4 regions of the Stenotrophomonas sp. 05L413 genome follow, and region 3 is predicted to be linked to each of the others. Evidence: predicted binding sites of a transcription regulator. Region 3 holds the regulator's gene; each other region holds the start of a gene.
What was found. Region 3 encodes FliA, which starts transcription of late flagellar genes. Its sites were predicted from a motif close to TAAAGTTTNNCNNNCNNNGGCCGATAA; they were not measured.
Positions count from the first base shown of each region.

Region 1: AC1DIQ_RS12100 (GGDEF domain-containing protein) is a predicted target of FliA. The motif match lies at 1,876-1,902, and genes of this name have one in related genera.
Region 2: AC1DIQ_RS04910 (methyl-accepting chemotaxis protein) is a predicted target of FliA. The motif match lies at 1,977-2,003, and genes of this name have one in related genera.
Region 4: AC1DIQ_RS04865 (chemotaxis protein) is a predicted target of FliA. The motif match lies at 1,731-1,757, and genes of this name have one in related genera.

Region 1 covers NZ_JBFTOL010000005.1:4,840-8,042, forward strand. Annotated here, with positions in the region: gene egtD (L-histidine N(alpha)-methyltransferase) at 1-525, opposite strand, end outside; gene egtB (ergothioneine biosynthesis protein EgtB) at 522-1,808, opposite strand; gene AC1DIQ_RS12100 (GGDEF domain-containing protein) at 1,980-3,203, shown strand, end outside.
Region 2 covers NZ_JBFTOL010000002.1:23,301-26,503, forward strand. Annotated here, with positions in the region: gene AC1DIQ_RS04905 (hypothetical protein) at 361-657, opposite strand; gene AC1DIQ_RS04910 (methyl-accepting chemotaxis protein) at 757-1,947, opposite strand; gene hflD (high frequency lysogenization protein HflD) at 2,104-2,718, opposite strand; gene mnmA (tRNA 2-thiouridine(34) synthase MnmA) at 2,715-3,203, opposite strand, start outside.
Region 3 covers NZ_JBFTOL010000010.1:26,448-29,650, forward strand. Annotated here, with positions in the region: gene flhF (flagellar biosynthesis protein FlhF) at 1-714, shown strand, start outside; gene AC1DIQ_RS18555 (MinD/ParA family ATP-binding protein) at 701-1,588, shown strand; gene AC1DIQ_RS18560 (RNA polymerase sigma factor FliA) at 1,585-2,331, shown strand; gene cheY (chemotaxis response regulator CheY) at 2,348-2,740, shown strand; gene AC1DIQ_RS18570 (protein phosphatase CheZ) at 2,740-3,203, shown strand, end outside.
Region 4 covers NZ_JBFTOL010000002.1:12,160-15,362, reverse strand. Annotated here, with positions in the region: gene AC1DIQ_RS04885 (ATP-binding protein) at 1-180, opposite strand, end outside; gene AC1DIQ_RS04880 (flagellar protein FlgN) at 265-597, opposite strand; gene flgM (flagellar biosynthesis anti-sigma factor FlgM) at 600-902, opposite strand; gene flgA (flagellar basal body P-ring formation chaperone FlgA) at 1,012-1,659, opposite strand; gene AC1DIQ_RS04865 (chemotaxis protein) at 1,765-2,709, shown strand; gene flgB (flagellar basal body rod protein FlgB) at 2,907-3,203, shown strand, end outside.

The DNA.
Region 1 (3,203 bases), on a different contig from region 3:
GTCATCATGGGCGAAGTTGCCGAGCGTCGAGCCGGGGAAGAACACCAGGTGGCGGGCGGGCTCGCGCTGCGGCGACGGCAACTGGACCGGGTGGGTGAAGTCGGCGCAGACCGGCAGCATTTCGATATCCGGCAGCGACGGTGCCAGCCGGGTGATGCTGTCCAGCAGAGCGGCGCGCGAGATTTCGATCGGGGTGTACGCGACCGGCTCACGCAGCGCATGCAGCAGCAGCTCGGTCTTGCGGCCGCTGCCGCTGCCCAGTTCCACCACGTGCAGACGCGGGCCGACCACCTTGGCGATGTCATGCGCACAGTCCTGCAGCAGCTGCAGTTCGGTCCGGGTCGGGTAGTACTCCGGCTGCCGGGTGATCTGCTCGAACAGCGCCGAGCCGTGGGCATCGTAGAAGTACTTGGAGGGCAGCTGGCGCGGCGTGGACGAGAGCCCGCGCAGGATGTCGGCGGTGATCCGGTCACGATCCGGCTGTAGATCGGTCAGTGCATCCATCGCATCACGGACCGAGCTCATGCGACGTCCCGGGCCAGGCGCAGACCGGCGAACTGCCACCGGGCCGACGGCGCGAAGAAGTTGCGGTAGCTGGCGCGCAGATGATCGGCCGGCGTGGCGCAGCTGCCGCCCCGCAGCACCCACTGACCACACATGAACTTGCCGTTGTACTCACCCAGGTTGCCGGGGAAGGTGCGGAAGCCCGGATACGGCCCGTAGGCGCTGCTGGTCCATTCCCACACATCGCCGAACAACTGGACGATGTCCCCCTCTTCCTCTGCGCCGCCCGGGTGCAGCTGATCGGCATCGGCAAAGCGGCCACGCAGGGCGCGGCCCGCCGTCGCCGCTTCCCATTCGAACTCCGTGGGCAGGCGGGCGTCGCACCAACGCGCGTAGGCGTCGGCTTCGAAATAGCTCAGGTGGCAGACCGGCGCATGCGGATCGAGCGCGCGCCAGCCGCCCAGAGTGAACTCGCGCTCCAGCGCGTCATCCCAGTACAGCGGGTGCTGCCACTGCTGTTCCTGGCACAGCGTCCAGCCTTCACTCATCCACCAGCGCGGCTCGCGATAGCCGCCGGCCTGCACGAACTGACGGTATTCCTCGTTGTTGACAGGGCGGTTGGCCAGCGCATGCGCCGGGACCAGAGCGCGGTGCACCGGCGATTCGTTGTCATACGCAAACGTCGACTGGGTGGGCCACACCGGTGCACCGATCTCCACGATCCGTTCCGGGCTGCTGCGCCACTGCAGCGGCCGCGCACGCGCCGGGCTTGCCGGGAGATCGGTGCGGTACGCCGGTTGCAGTGGATTGGACCAGAACGCGTGCTTGATGTCGGTCAACAGCAGTTCCTGGTGCTGCTGCTCATGGTGCAGGCCGAGCAGCAGCTGATGCTGGGCCTGCTCGCTCAGATTGCCGGCCTGCAGTGCGGCGAGCACACGCTGATCGATCTCCGCGCGGAAGTGCAGCACCTCGTCCAGCGTGGGGCGCGAGAGCAGGCCGCGCTGTGGGCGTGCATGGGCCGGGCCAATGCTCTGGTAGTAGCTGTTGAACAGGTAGTGCCAGTCCGCATCGATCGGGGCGTAGCCGGGGCGGGTCGCCAGCACGAAGCGCTCGAAGAACCACGTGGTATGGGCCAGGTGCCATTTCGCCGGGCTGGCGTCGGGCATGCTCTGGACCATGGCATCTTCGGCACTGAGCGGTGCGGCCAGCGCGAGCGTGCGTGCACGCACGGTGGCGTAGCGGACGGCCAGCGGCGATGGCGGGGCGGCAGTGTGCGGTAGTGCGGCAGCGACGGCGGTATTCATTGCGGTGAGGATCGACCAGCCGGGGTGAGTGCCACGTCATGGCACCGCATCGATCCGGTGACATTGCTCAAGTTGAATACGCGCAGGCCGCTACCGGGGAAGACCCATCGCCTGTGTAGTCCGGTTTGCACGCTGCAGCCACGGCGCGCCGGCCACCACGTGGAACCCCTCTTGCGGACGCATCTGCTACGCCAGCCCAGTCACTATCTGTTCGTACTGCCTGCAGTACTGGTGGCGCTGGGATTGTGGGCCGCCACCCCCGCGGCGGAAGCCGGCAGTTCGGTGCATCGCCTGCTGCCGATGGTGCTGGCCTGCCTGGGTGTCGGCCTGGCGCTGATCTACAACCGCGTCCGGGCGCTGTGCCTGATGCTGGCCATCGCCTCGGCGTTCGCCCTGCTGCATGGTGTGGTCGGCACGTTCCTGCGCGATGGCGTTGTTTCGGCGCTGACCCCGCTGATCTTCCACGCGGTGTCGTGGTGGCTGCCACTGCTGTTCCTGCTGCATGGGCTGTGGCCCGAACGCGGACGGCTGCGCCAGGACCTGTTGCTGCGTGGCGTGGTCAGCGGGACGGCCCTCGGCATTTTCCTGCTGATGGCCGCACAAGGCCCGGTCGGCATGCATGCCTTGTTGTCGGACCGCCACCTGCCGTGGCTGCCGAGTGGCTGGAATGCGCTGGCCCAGCTGCCTGCGCTGTTGTTCGCGGTGACGACGGTCGCGCTGGCGGTACAGGCCTGGCGCCAGCCCCGGCCGCTGCACACCGCCCTGCTGATCGCCCTGCTCTGCCTGTGGTGGATGCTGCCACGGGTGTTCGTCTCGCCGGCCCTGCTGCCCGCCGTCAGCTGCATGGCGCTGTTGCTGGTCATCTCGGCGATGCTGCAGGAAGCCTTCCACATGGCCTTCCGCGATGAACTCACCGGGTTGCCCGGCCGCCGCGCGTTCAATGAATGCCTGCAGCGGGTCGGGGCCACCTACACCATCGCCATGGTGGACGTGGATCACTTCAAGCGCTTCAACGATACCCACGGCCACGATGCCGGCGATGACGTGCTCAAGCTGGTGGCCGCGCGCCTGTCCGAGATCGGGGGCGGTGGCCGCGCATTCCGCTACGGCGGCGAAGAGTTCGCGCTGGTGTTCCTGGATCGCCCTGCCCCGGCCTGCGTGGCGTCGGTGGAGGAAATCCGCGCCAGGATCGAAGGCGTCCGTATGCATCTGCGTGACCGGGCCGCGCGCAGCCGCGACGATGCGGTGGGGCAGCTGCAGCGTGGACGCGGTGGCAGTGGCGAGGTGGTGCAGGTGACGGTGAGCATCGGCGTGGCCGACAGCCGGGTCGCCGACAGCCCGCAGGCAGTGCTCAAGGCCGCCGACCAGGCCCTGTATGCAGCCAAGGACGCCGGC
Region 2 (3,203 bases), on a different contig from region 3:
GACCTGACACGGTGCGTCAGGCGGGGGTGCCAACGGCGTCGCCAGCCTCACATCCATTGAACGCGGCAAAGCGGTGGAGCGCCCACCTGCAATCGACCCTCCCCGCGGCGGGCCTTGCAGTCGATCCTCGCCACCAGCGTGTCTCACAACGGGATGGGCGGGCAGCAATAGCCGAGCGTACGTTTACGTTCGGCTGTGCAGCATTCGATCCGGTAGTAGTCGCGCATCGGCAGGCTCACGCCAGGCAAGGCGGGAGGATATCCATGTTGAATGCCTTTCGCGGATCCGCGACGGAGCAATTGTGCGCCGGTAACTGCGTCGATACAGGCGGATCGGGGAGGCGTGGCGGATGCCGCGCCTTCAGCGCACAGCAGCACCAAGATCATCACCGCTCAAGCCCAGATCCCACGCCAGGCCGGCGAGGGCAGGGTCGATGGCGGGTGGCAGTGCGGCAAGGGCGGGCGAGGGTCGCTTGGCCAGCTGCGCCAGCTCCTGCTGGGCAAGCTGCTCCAGCCGGGCGATCAGGGCGCGGCCCTGCAGTGGCGCTGCCGCAGCGGCAGGTGCGGCAGCGAGCGTGACGGCGTCACTGCCCGGCACCGCCGGCTCCAGCTCGGCGGGGACAACAGATGCAACGGACAGCATGGACGCGTTCAACATCAGGTAATCATCTGCAGCCAAGGCGGGTAGTGCAAGCACAACGGCCCCGGGGTAAACCGGGGCCGCAGGGTGTGCCCGGAGGGGCACGGTGCCGCTGGATCAGAACAGCTCGACCGCGCCGGCGGCCATGCTCTGCTGGGCAACGGCCTTGTGCGGCGGGCGCTCCCACTCGGTGCGCATGTCGCGCAGGCGGGTGCCGGTGCGCTGCAGGGCGGTCACGACTTCTTCGTCGAACACGCCGCCACTGCGGTGCAGCAGTTCCTGCAGGGCCACCGCTTCGCGGTTGATCGCGGTCAGGCGATCCAGGTGGGTGTGCACGCCGCCCAGGGCCTGGGTGGCGATGTCCTCGAACTGCAGGGCACGCACGGCTTCGGCGACGCTGCTGTCGATGGCGCGACCGCACTCGGAGATCTCGCGCATGCCGTCACCCAGCGATGCGTTGATCTGGGCCACGTTGTCCAGCATCTGCGCCGCCTCATGGCGCGCTTCGCGGGAGCGGTCCATATCGCGGGAGGCCATATGCGAGACGGTCTCGCGCACCTTGGCGATGGCGTCCTTGGAGCTGTGGGCCAGCTTGCGGATCTGCTCGTTGAAGGTGGTGGAGCGCTCGGACAGATTGCGGACTTCATCGGCGACCACCGCGAAACCGCGGCCGGCTTCACCGGCACGCGCGGCCTCGATGGCAGCGTTCAGGGCCAGCAGGTTGGTCTGGTCGGCGATCGACTTGACGTCTTCCAGCAGCGCGAAGATGCCATCCAGGTGCTGCGCCATCTGGTCGATGTGCTGCACGGTGGTGCTGCTCTGGCCGCTGACCTGCTCCAGCGCCTCGACCAGCTGCTCCATGCGGTGGCTGGCATGCTGGGCGAAACGGGCCACGTCGACGCCGGCGCCACCTTCGTCACCGGCGCGGTCGACGATGCGGGCCAGGGCCTGGCTCTGCTGGCGCGACTTGCGGTTCATGGCATCGAAGCTGCTGCCCAAGCCACCGACCGCATGACGGATCAGATCGCGGGCACGTTCGACTTCGCCACGCGAGCCCTCGATTTCGTTGCCGACAAACGAGCGCAGCTCGGTCAGCAACTGGTCCTGCTCGCGCAGGATGCGGGCCTGCTCAGGCGAACGCTGGGTCTGGGCGCGGGCGCTCCACCAGGCAAACCCGAGCCAGCTGAGCGTCATCGTGCTCAGGATCGCCCAACGCAGGGCGGCGGGCCACTCGAAGCCGATGGCAAAGGGAAGCAGAAGGGTCAGGACCAGGGGGGCGGCCAGACGAATGAAGAGGCGTGAGTACATGGACGTTCTCGGGGAGGTGCACGGATGCTGTATCGGCCGTACCCCGGTTTGCTTTAGCCGTCCTCATGATTTTTCCGCCCGTCGATACGCACTTGCCTCGATCCAAGGGGCACAACGCTGGGCCGCCGATCCCCTCGGCGGCCCCTCCACGGCGGCTCAGCGGAGCTGGCGCGCGACCGCTTCGAGCATTGTTTTGCGGGAGAACAGGAAGTCCCAGTACTGGCCGCCGGTCTGGCGCCACAGCACCGCCGAGCGGACCGCCGCCAACAGCAGGGCGCGGATCTCGGCGACCACGCCGGCCTGGCCGAGGTAGTGCGGATTGCCCTGGACCATCACGCGCGGCTTGAGGTTGCTGATGGTGTCTGCGTACAGGCCGCCCAGCGCGGCGAGCACATCCGGGTGGGCGCTGTCGCCGAGTTCGCTGGCCTGGGCCTGGGCGCGCTCGATGCCGGTGCTGACCTTGGCCACGATCTCGTTCTCACGCACGAACCGGCGCTCCAGCTGCAGCACGGACAAGGCCAGGCGAGGCAGGTGCTCGTCCTGCCCCTGGCTGCTCAGGTAGTTGTGCAGCAGGCGCAGGCCCGGGGCGACATTGCTGGCGCTGCCGTAGATCTCCTGCGGGCTGGCCGCGTCAATGCGGAACACGCTCTCCACCGCGGTGCGGACCACGGCGGCTTCGGAGTGGCCGGTTTCGGCGATGCGGCGGACCTGCTGCAGGGCCTGGGCGATGCCGGCCAGAGCAAGAACGCGGTCGTCGACGGAAAAACTCATGCAGCAGATACCTCGAAAGGAGAAGGGGTGGCGCGAAGGCGCTGTTCCAGGGGGGCATCGGTGGCGGCGATGACGGCGCCGCCGAGGCAGACCTCATCGTCATACAACACCAACGATTGACCGGGGGTGACGGCACGCTGCGGGCGGGCGAAGCGCACCTCCAGGGTGCCATCGTCGCGCACCGTGACGGTGCACGGCTCGTCGGGCTGACGGTAGCGGGTCTGGGCGGTGCACTCGAACCGGCGCGCGGGCGGGGCGCCGGCGATCCAGTGGGCGGCCTCGGAGTGCAGCCGGGTGGACTGCAGCCACGGGCTCTCGCGGTCCTGGTCCACGTAGAGCACGTTGCTGGCGACATCCTTGCCGACCACGTACCACGGCGCCGCCGGCCGGCCTCGCACGCCGCCGATGTTCAGGCCCTCGCGCTGGCCGAGCGTGAAATAGAACACGCCGGGATGTTCGGCGATCAGGGCGCCATCCGGATCGCG
Region 3 (3,203 bases):
GAGGCCCACCGTGGCCGCGGCCTGATGCTCGGCCTGCTCTCCAAGAAGCTGCCGATCGCCCCGGTCGATCCGCTGGAAGCCGGCGGCGTGATCGCCCTGGTCGGCCCCACCGGCGCCGGCAAGACCACCACCATCGCCAAGCTGGCCTCGCGTTTCGCCGAGGCGCATGCCGCCCGCGATGTCGCCCTGGTCACCACCGATACCGGCCGCATCGGCGCCCGCGAGCAGCTGTACGGCTTCGGCCGCCAGCTCGGCATCGCCGTCCACGAGGCCAGCAGCGGCAGCGATCTGAACCAGCTGCTGGAACGCCTGAAGGACTACAAGCTGGTCCTGATCGACACCGCCGGCCTGGGCCCGCGCGACCGCGCCCTGGCGGCCCAGCTGCAGTGGCTGCGTGCCGCCGAGCAGATCCGCACCCTGCTGGTGCTGCCGGCCAACACCAGCTTCGGCGACATGGACGAGGTGGTCCGCCGCTTCAGCGCCGCCAACCCGCAGGGCGTGGTGCTGAGCAAGCTGGACGAAACCGGCCGCTTCGGTACCGCCCTGTCGGTGGCCGTGGATCACCGCCTGCCGATCACCTGGGTCACCGATGGCCAGGACGTTCCTGAAGACCTGCACCGTGCCAGTGCGGCCAATCTTGCACTTCGCCTTGAAGATTTGCGCCGCGCGGCCGATATGCCCTGCAACCCGGAGTTGAACCATGCCGTCGCGTGAGTACGCCAAGCTGACCAAGACCTTCCCGTTGTCGGCTACCCGAAGCCAGCCGCTGGGCCCGGTCCGCACCATCGCCGTCACCGGCGGCAAGGGCGGCGTGGGCAAAACGAACGTTTCGGCCAATCTGGCCGTGGCGCTGGCGGACATGGGCAAGCGCACGCTGCTGCTGGATGCCGACCTCGGCCTGGCCAACATCGACGTGATCCTCGGCCTGCAGCCGAAGGTGACCCTGGCCGACCTCGTCGCCGGGCGCTGCACGCTGGAAGAAGTGATCATGGAAGGCCCCGGCGGCGTGCTGGTGGTCCCGGCCGCCTCCGGTCGCCGCCACATGGCCGAGCTGCAGCCGGCCGAGCACGTCGGCCTGGTCAACGTGTTCTCCGAGCTCGAGCGCGAGCTGGACATCATGATCGTGGATACCGCCGCCGGCATCACCGATGGCGTGCTGACCTTCTGCCAGGCCGCACAGGACACCGTGGTGGTGGTCTGCGATGAGCCGGCCTCGATCACCGACGCCTACGCGCTGATCAAGGTCCTCTCGCGCGAGCGCGGCGTGGACCGGATCCAGGTGGTGGCCAACATGGTGCGCGACCCGAACGAAGGCCGCGTGCTGTACGAAAAGCTGAGCCGCGTCTGCGAGAAGTTCCTCGCCGATGTCTCGCTGAACTACCTGGGCTGCGTGCCGCAGGATGACTGGCTGCGCCTGTCGGTGCAGCGCCAGCAGCCGGTGGTGAAGGCCTACCCGTCCAGCCCGGCCGCCCTGGCGCTGACCGAGATCGCGCGCCGCACCGCCCGCTGGCAGGCCCCGACCGAGCCGCGTGGCGGGGTCGAATTCTTCCTGGAACGCATCCTCAAGCAACGCGGGGTGACGGTATGAAGGGCGCAGCACAATACAAAGAAGTCCAGCGGACCGCGGCCAACGAGTGCATTGCCCAGCACTCGGATCTGGTCCGCCGCATCGCCCATCATCTGGCAGCACGTCTGCCAGCCAGCGTGGAGGTCGACGACCTGATCCAGGCCGGCATGATGGGCCTGATCGAGGCCTCGCGCAGCTACGACGCCGACCAGGGCGCCTCGTTCGAAACCTACGCCTCGATCCGCATCCGCGGTTCGATGATCGATGAAATCCGCCGTGGCGACTGGGTGCCGCGCTCGGTGCACCGCCGCGCCCGGGATGCCGCCGCGACCATCCGTCGCCTGGAGCAGAGCACCGGCCGTGCCGCCAGCGCCACCGAAGTGGCCGCCGCGATGGACATGCCGCTGCCGGATTACCTGCGCCTGATGGAAGACGCCTCGCGGGGCCAGGTGCTGAGCCTGGAATCGCGGATCGAGGACCAGGGCGAGCTGGACACCGTCGCCCAGGGCGGCCCGACCCCGCAGCAGGTGCTGGAACGCGGCGAGTTCGGGCGTGAGCTGGGCAACGCGATCGGCCTGCTGCCCGAGCGCGAACAGCTGGTGCTGTCGCTGTACTACGAGCAGGAACTGAACCTGAAAGAGATCGGCGCCGTGTTGGGTGTCAGCGAATCGCGCGTGTGCCAGATCCATGGCCAGGCCGTGCTGCGCCTGCGGGGCCGGCTGAAGATCTTCGAGGCGGCAGACGCCGGCCTCGAGAACCATTGAAATCGAGGAAAGTGCTTTGAACAAGAACATGCGTATCCTGATCGTCGACGACTTCTCGACCATGCGTCGTATCGTCAAGAACCTGCTGGGCGATCTGGGCTTCACCAATACGGCCGAAGCCGAGGACGGGCATGCCGCGCTGGCGCTGTTGCAGAGCCAGCCGTTCGATTTCGTGGTCACCGACTGGAACATGCCGGTCATGACCGGCATCGACCTGCTCAAGGCCGTGCGTGCCGACGCCAAGCTCAAGACGCTGCCGGTGCTGATGGTGACCGCGGAAGCCAAGCGCGAGCAGATCATTGAAGCGGCGCAGGCCGGCGTGAACGGGTACATCATCAAGCCGTTCACCGCCCAGACCCTGGAAGAAAAGCTCGGCAAGATCTTCGAACGCCTGGCGGCGAGCGCCTGATGGAAACCCTGAGCGACAAATCCGCGCTGGTGCAGCGCCTGCAGGATGCCCTGGCCGCGCTGGAAAGCGGTGACGAAGCCGGTTGGCGCCGGGAAATCGACGCCCTCGCCGCGCTGCGCACGCAGCCGATGATGGCCGGCCTGAACCGCCTGGCCCGCGAGCTCGGCCAGGCCTTGGGCGAACTGCCCAGCCTGCCCAGCGAAGCCGGCGAGCTGGATGACGCCTGCGCGCGCCTGGACCACGTGGTGGCGATGACCGAACAGGCCACCCACCGCACGCTGGACCTGGCCGAAGAATGTCGCTCGCTCACCGAACAGCTGCGCGCCAACGGGTTGACGCCCGACCAGGGCCAGCAACTGGACCGGATCCGCCACAACCTCACCGAAATCGCGCTGACCCAGAGCTACCAGGACCTGACCGGGCAGATCATCCGCCGCGTGGTCGGGATCGTGCGTCGCGTGCA
Region 4 (3,203 bases), on a different contig from region 3:
TGGGGTCAGTTCGGCATCGCGCTCGGCCTGGCCGAGGATCTCGCTGACGGCGGCATTGGCCAGGGCCACGCTGCCATCCTCGCGGAACAGCAGCACGCCCTCCTTGATCCGTTCAAACAGGGCAAGCAGGACCGGATGCGGGGGCAACGGGGCGGTGACAAGGGCGGAAGTTACGGTCACGGTCACATCGAGGCGGCGGGAAACAGGCGCTCAATATACGCGGTGACGTTCACATCGGCAGCCTGGGGCCGCCAGATGGGGAGATCAGGCGACCGCGAGCGGCCGCCGGGTGTTGAGCGTGTGCGACTGGCCCTTGGCATCGTACGACGCGGCATCTTCGCTGCGGCCGAGCTGGCGCAATGCCCAGTTGACCTCGCGGCGGCGCCGTGAAAGCAGTACACCATTGGCACGGTTGCGCTCTGCCAGTTCCTGCACACGCTCGGCCTGGCCAAGCGGCAGCGCGGCTTCGAGTGCCCGCAACGCCTCCAGCTTGGCGCCGGTCGCGCGGATCAGGGCCTGCACGTCATGCTCGACCAATGCCTGGCGTTCGACGTCCAAGGCATCGCTGAGGCGCTGCAGCGGCTCGCTCATCGCCAGCTTCATCCCTGCAGCTGCTGGTCCAGCTCAAGCATGCGCGAGGCGATCGCGTCGGGATTGATCTTGTAGGTGCCGTTCTGCAGCGAGTCGCGCACGGCCTGGACACGGGCCGCGTCGATCGCCGGAGCCGTGGACAGTTCGCGCTGCATCGCCTGCAGGCTGGTGGCTTCGCCGGTCAGGCGCAGGCTGTCAGCGGCTTCCACCGGGCGGGCCGGGGCATCGGTGCTGACGCTCGGCTTGTTGCCGGGAGCGACGCTGCGCAGATGGGCGGTGGCCTGCAGGTTGCCGTCGATTTTCTGGCTCATGGAGTTGTCCTGGGAATGCGGTTCACAAGGGATAACGGCCGGTCGGGCGCCATCTTTAGGGGAATATTGCAGGTTTTACGGGAAATGTGGCCCGTATTCACAATCGTGTTCAGCGCGTCACTAAAACGTCACCGCTGGCTGCGACGGTGCCTTGCACGATCTTGCGGGACGACAGGTTCTCGACCGAGACCCGCTCATTCTCGCCGGCATCGGCCATGGCGCGCCCGGCCACCCGGACCTCCACCCCGCCCCGCCGCGACACCAGCGCGACACTGTCGCCCCGGCGCACCAGCCGCTGCGCGACCAGGTCATTGGCCGAGAGCAGACTGCCAGCACTGAGGGTCCTGCGCGCCACGCGGCCGACGGCGGCGGCCGGATCGGCCAATGCGGCGCCGGCGATCCGGGCCGCATCACGCTGGCCAGTAGTGATATCGGCCGCCGACAGGGTTTCTCCAGCGGCCACGCCCCGATTGAGGATCAGCACGGTCTGGTTGCGACGCACCTTTACCGGCACGAACAGGCGCCAGCCGCCTGCATCCGGGCAGCTGACTTCCACGGTACTGGTGCCGGTCGGCTGGGCCGCCAGCGGCTGACCGCAGGCAGGCAGGCGCAGCGCCGAATCCAGGGTGGTGTCGCCCTCGCTGCCGGCCGGCAAGGTGCCGAGCGCGGCCTGGCGGATGCTATCCACCGGCTGCCAACCACCGGCCGCCCAGGCGGGCGCCGCCAGCAGCAGCGCGGCAAAGACAAGAGATCGCATGGGCACTCCATGGGCAAGGAACATGCGCAGCACGATGCAAGCCCCATGCCGAACCGCCCTCTACGCGGCGCTCAAGTCACCGCCGCTCCCGCCGATACCAAGCCCATGTCTCATGACCTGCTCAACCGCATCGACCAGCGTACGCGCCTGGCCGGCCACAATCGTCTGGCCCTGCTGCTGTTCCGGCTGGGGGGACGTCAGCTTTTTGGCGTGAATGTGTTCAAGGTGCAGGAAGTCCTGCGGCGCCCGGATCTGTTCCAGGTGCCCGGGCTGCCCAGCCAGTTCGCCGGTGTGGCCGATGTGCGTGGCCGCTCGGTGCCGGTGCTGGACCTGGGCCTGGCGATCGGCCATCCCGAGCGTGAGCCCGATGCCGACAAGGCGCCGGGCTACCTGGTGGTGACCGAGTTCAACCGCTCCATCCAGGGCTTCCTGGTCAGCGGCGTGGAACGCATCGTCAACATCGCGGTGGAAGACATCCATCCGCCCCCGGAACTGGGTGCCGAATCGAGCTACCTGACGGCGGTGACCCGCTTCCAGGGTGAGCTTATCCAGGTGATCGACGTGGAAAGCGTGCTGGCCGACATCGCCGAGATCCGTGGCGAAGCGGTGCTGGACCCCTCCATGGCCTTGCCTCCCGATGCCCCGCCGATGCAGGTGCTGGTGGTGGACGATTCGCGCGTGGCCCGCCAGCAGATCCGCAGCGTGCTGGACCAGCTGGGGGTCGGGGCGACCCTGCTTTCAGACGGCAAGCAGGCGCTGGACCACCTGCTGCAGATCCACGCCTCGGGCGAAAACCCGGCCGAGCGCTACGCCATGGTGATCTCCGATATCGAGATGCCGGCGATGGATGGTTACACCCTGACGACGGAAATCCGGCGTCACCCGGGGCTGGCCGGCCTTTACGTACTGCTGCACACGTCCTTGTCGGGCGTGTTCAACAACGCGATGGTCGAACGGGTCGGCGCGAACGCCTTCGTGGCCAAGTACTCCCCGCATGAGCTGGCGGACTTCCTGCTGGACCGCCTGCGCAAGGTCGCAATGGCGGCGTAAGGGGCGGCCGGCCCTGGTGTCGGGGCCCTTCCTCCGGTGGGTTGACGGCATCCACGCATGGCGTGGATCTACCCGGCCCTGCGGGTCGGTGGATTTTCCCGGCGTGAATGATGCCGCCGGGCACCGGCCCCTCCCCTCTGGCGCCCCTCTGGCACGCCGCTTGCACTGCCCCAGGCATCGTCCCGTGGGAGTGCGTCATGCCCAATCTGATTTCGAACTATCTGGGTGTCCATGCCCAGGCCATGCCGTTGCGCGAGCAGCGGATGAAGCTGATCGCCAGCAACCTGAGCAATGCCGACACCCCCGGGTACAAGGCCCAGGACCTGGACTTCGATGCCGCCCTGCGCAATGCCCAGGGGCTGGATGGCAACGGCCTGCTGAAGACCACCAGTGAAAAGCACTATGAGATCGGCGGCGGGTTGAACCCGTTCCAGATCGCCAAGGAAGGCGTGCAGCCGAGCATCGACGGCAACACCGTCGACCCGGATGCCGAA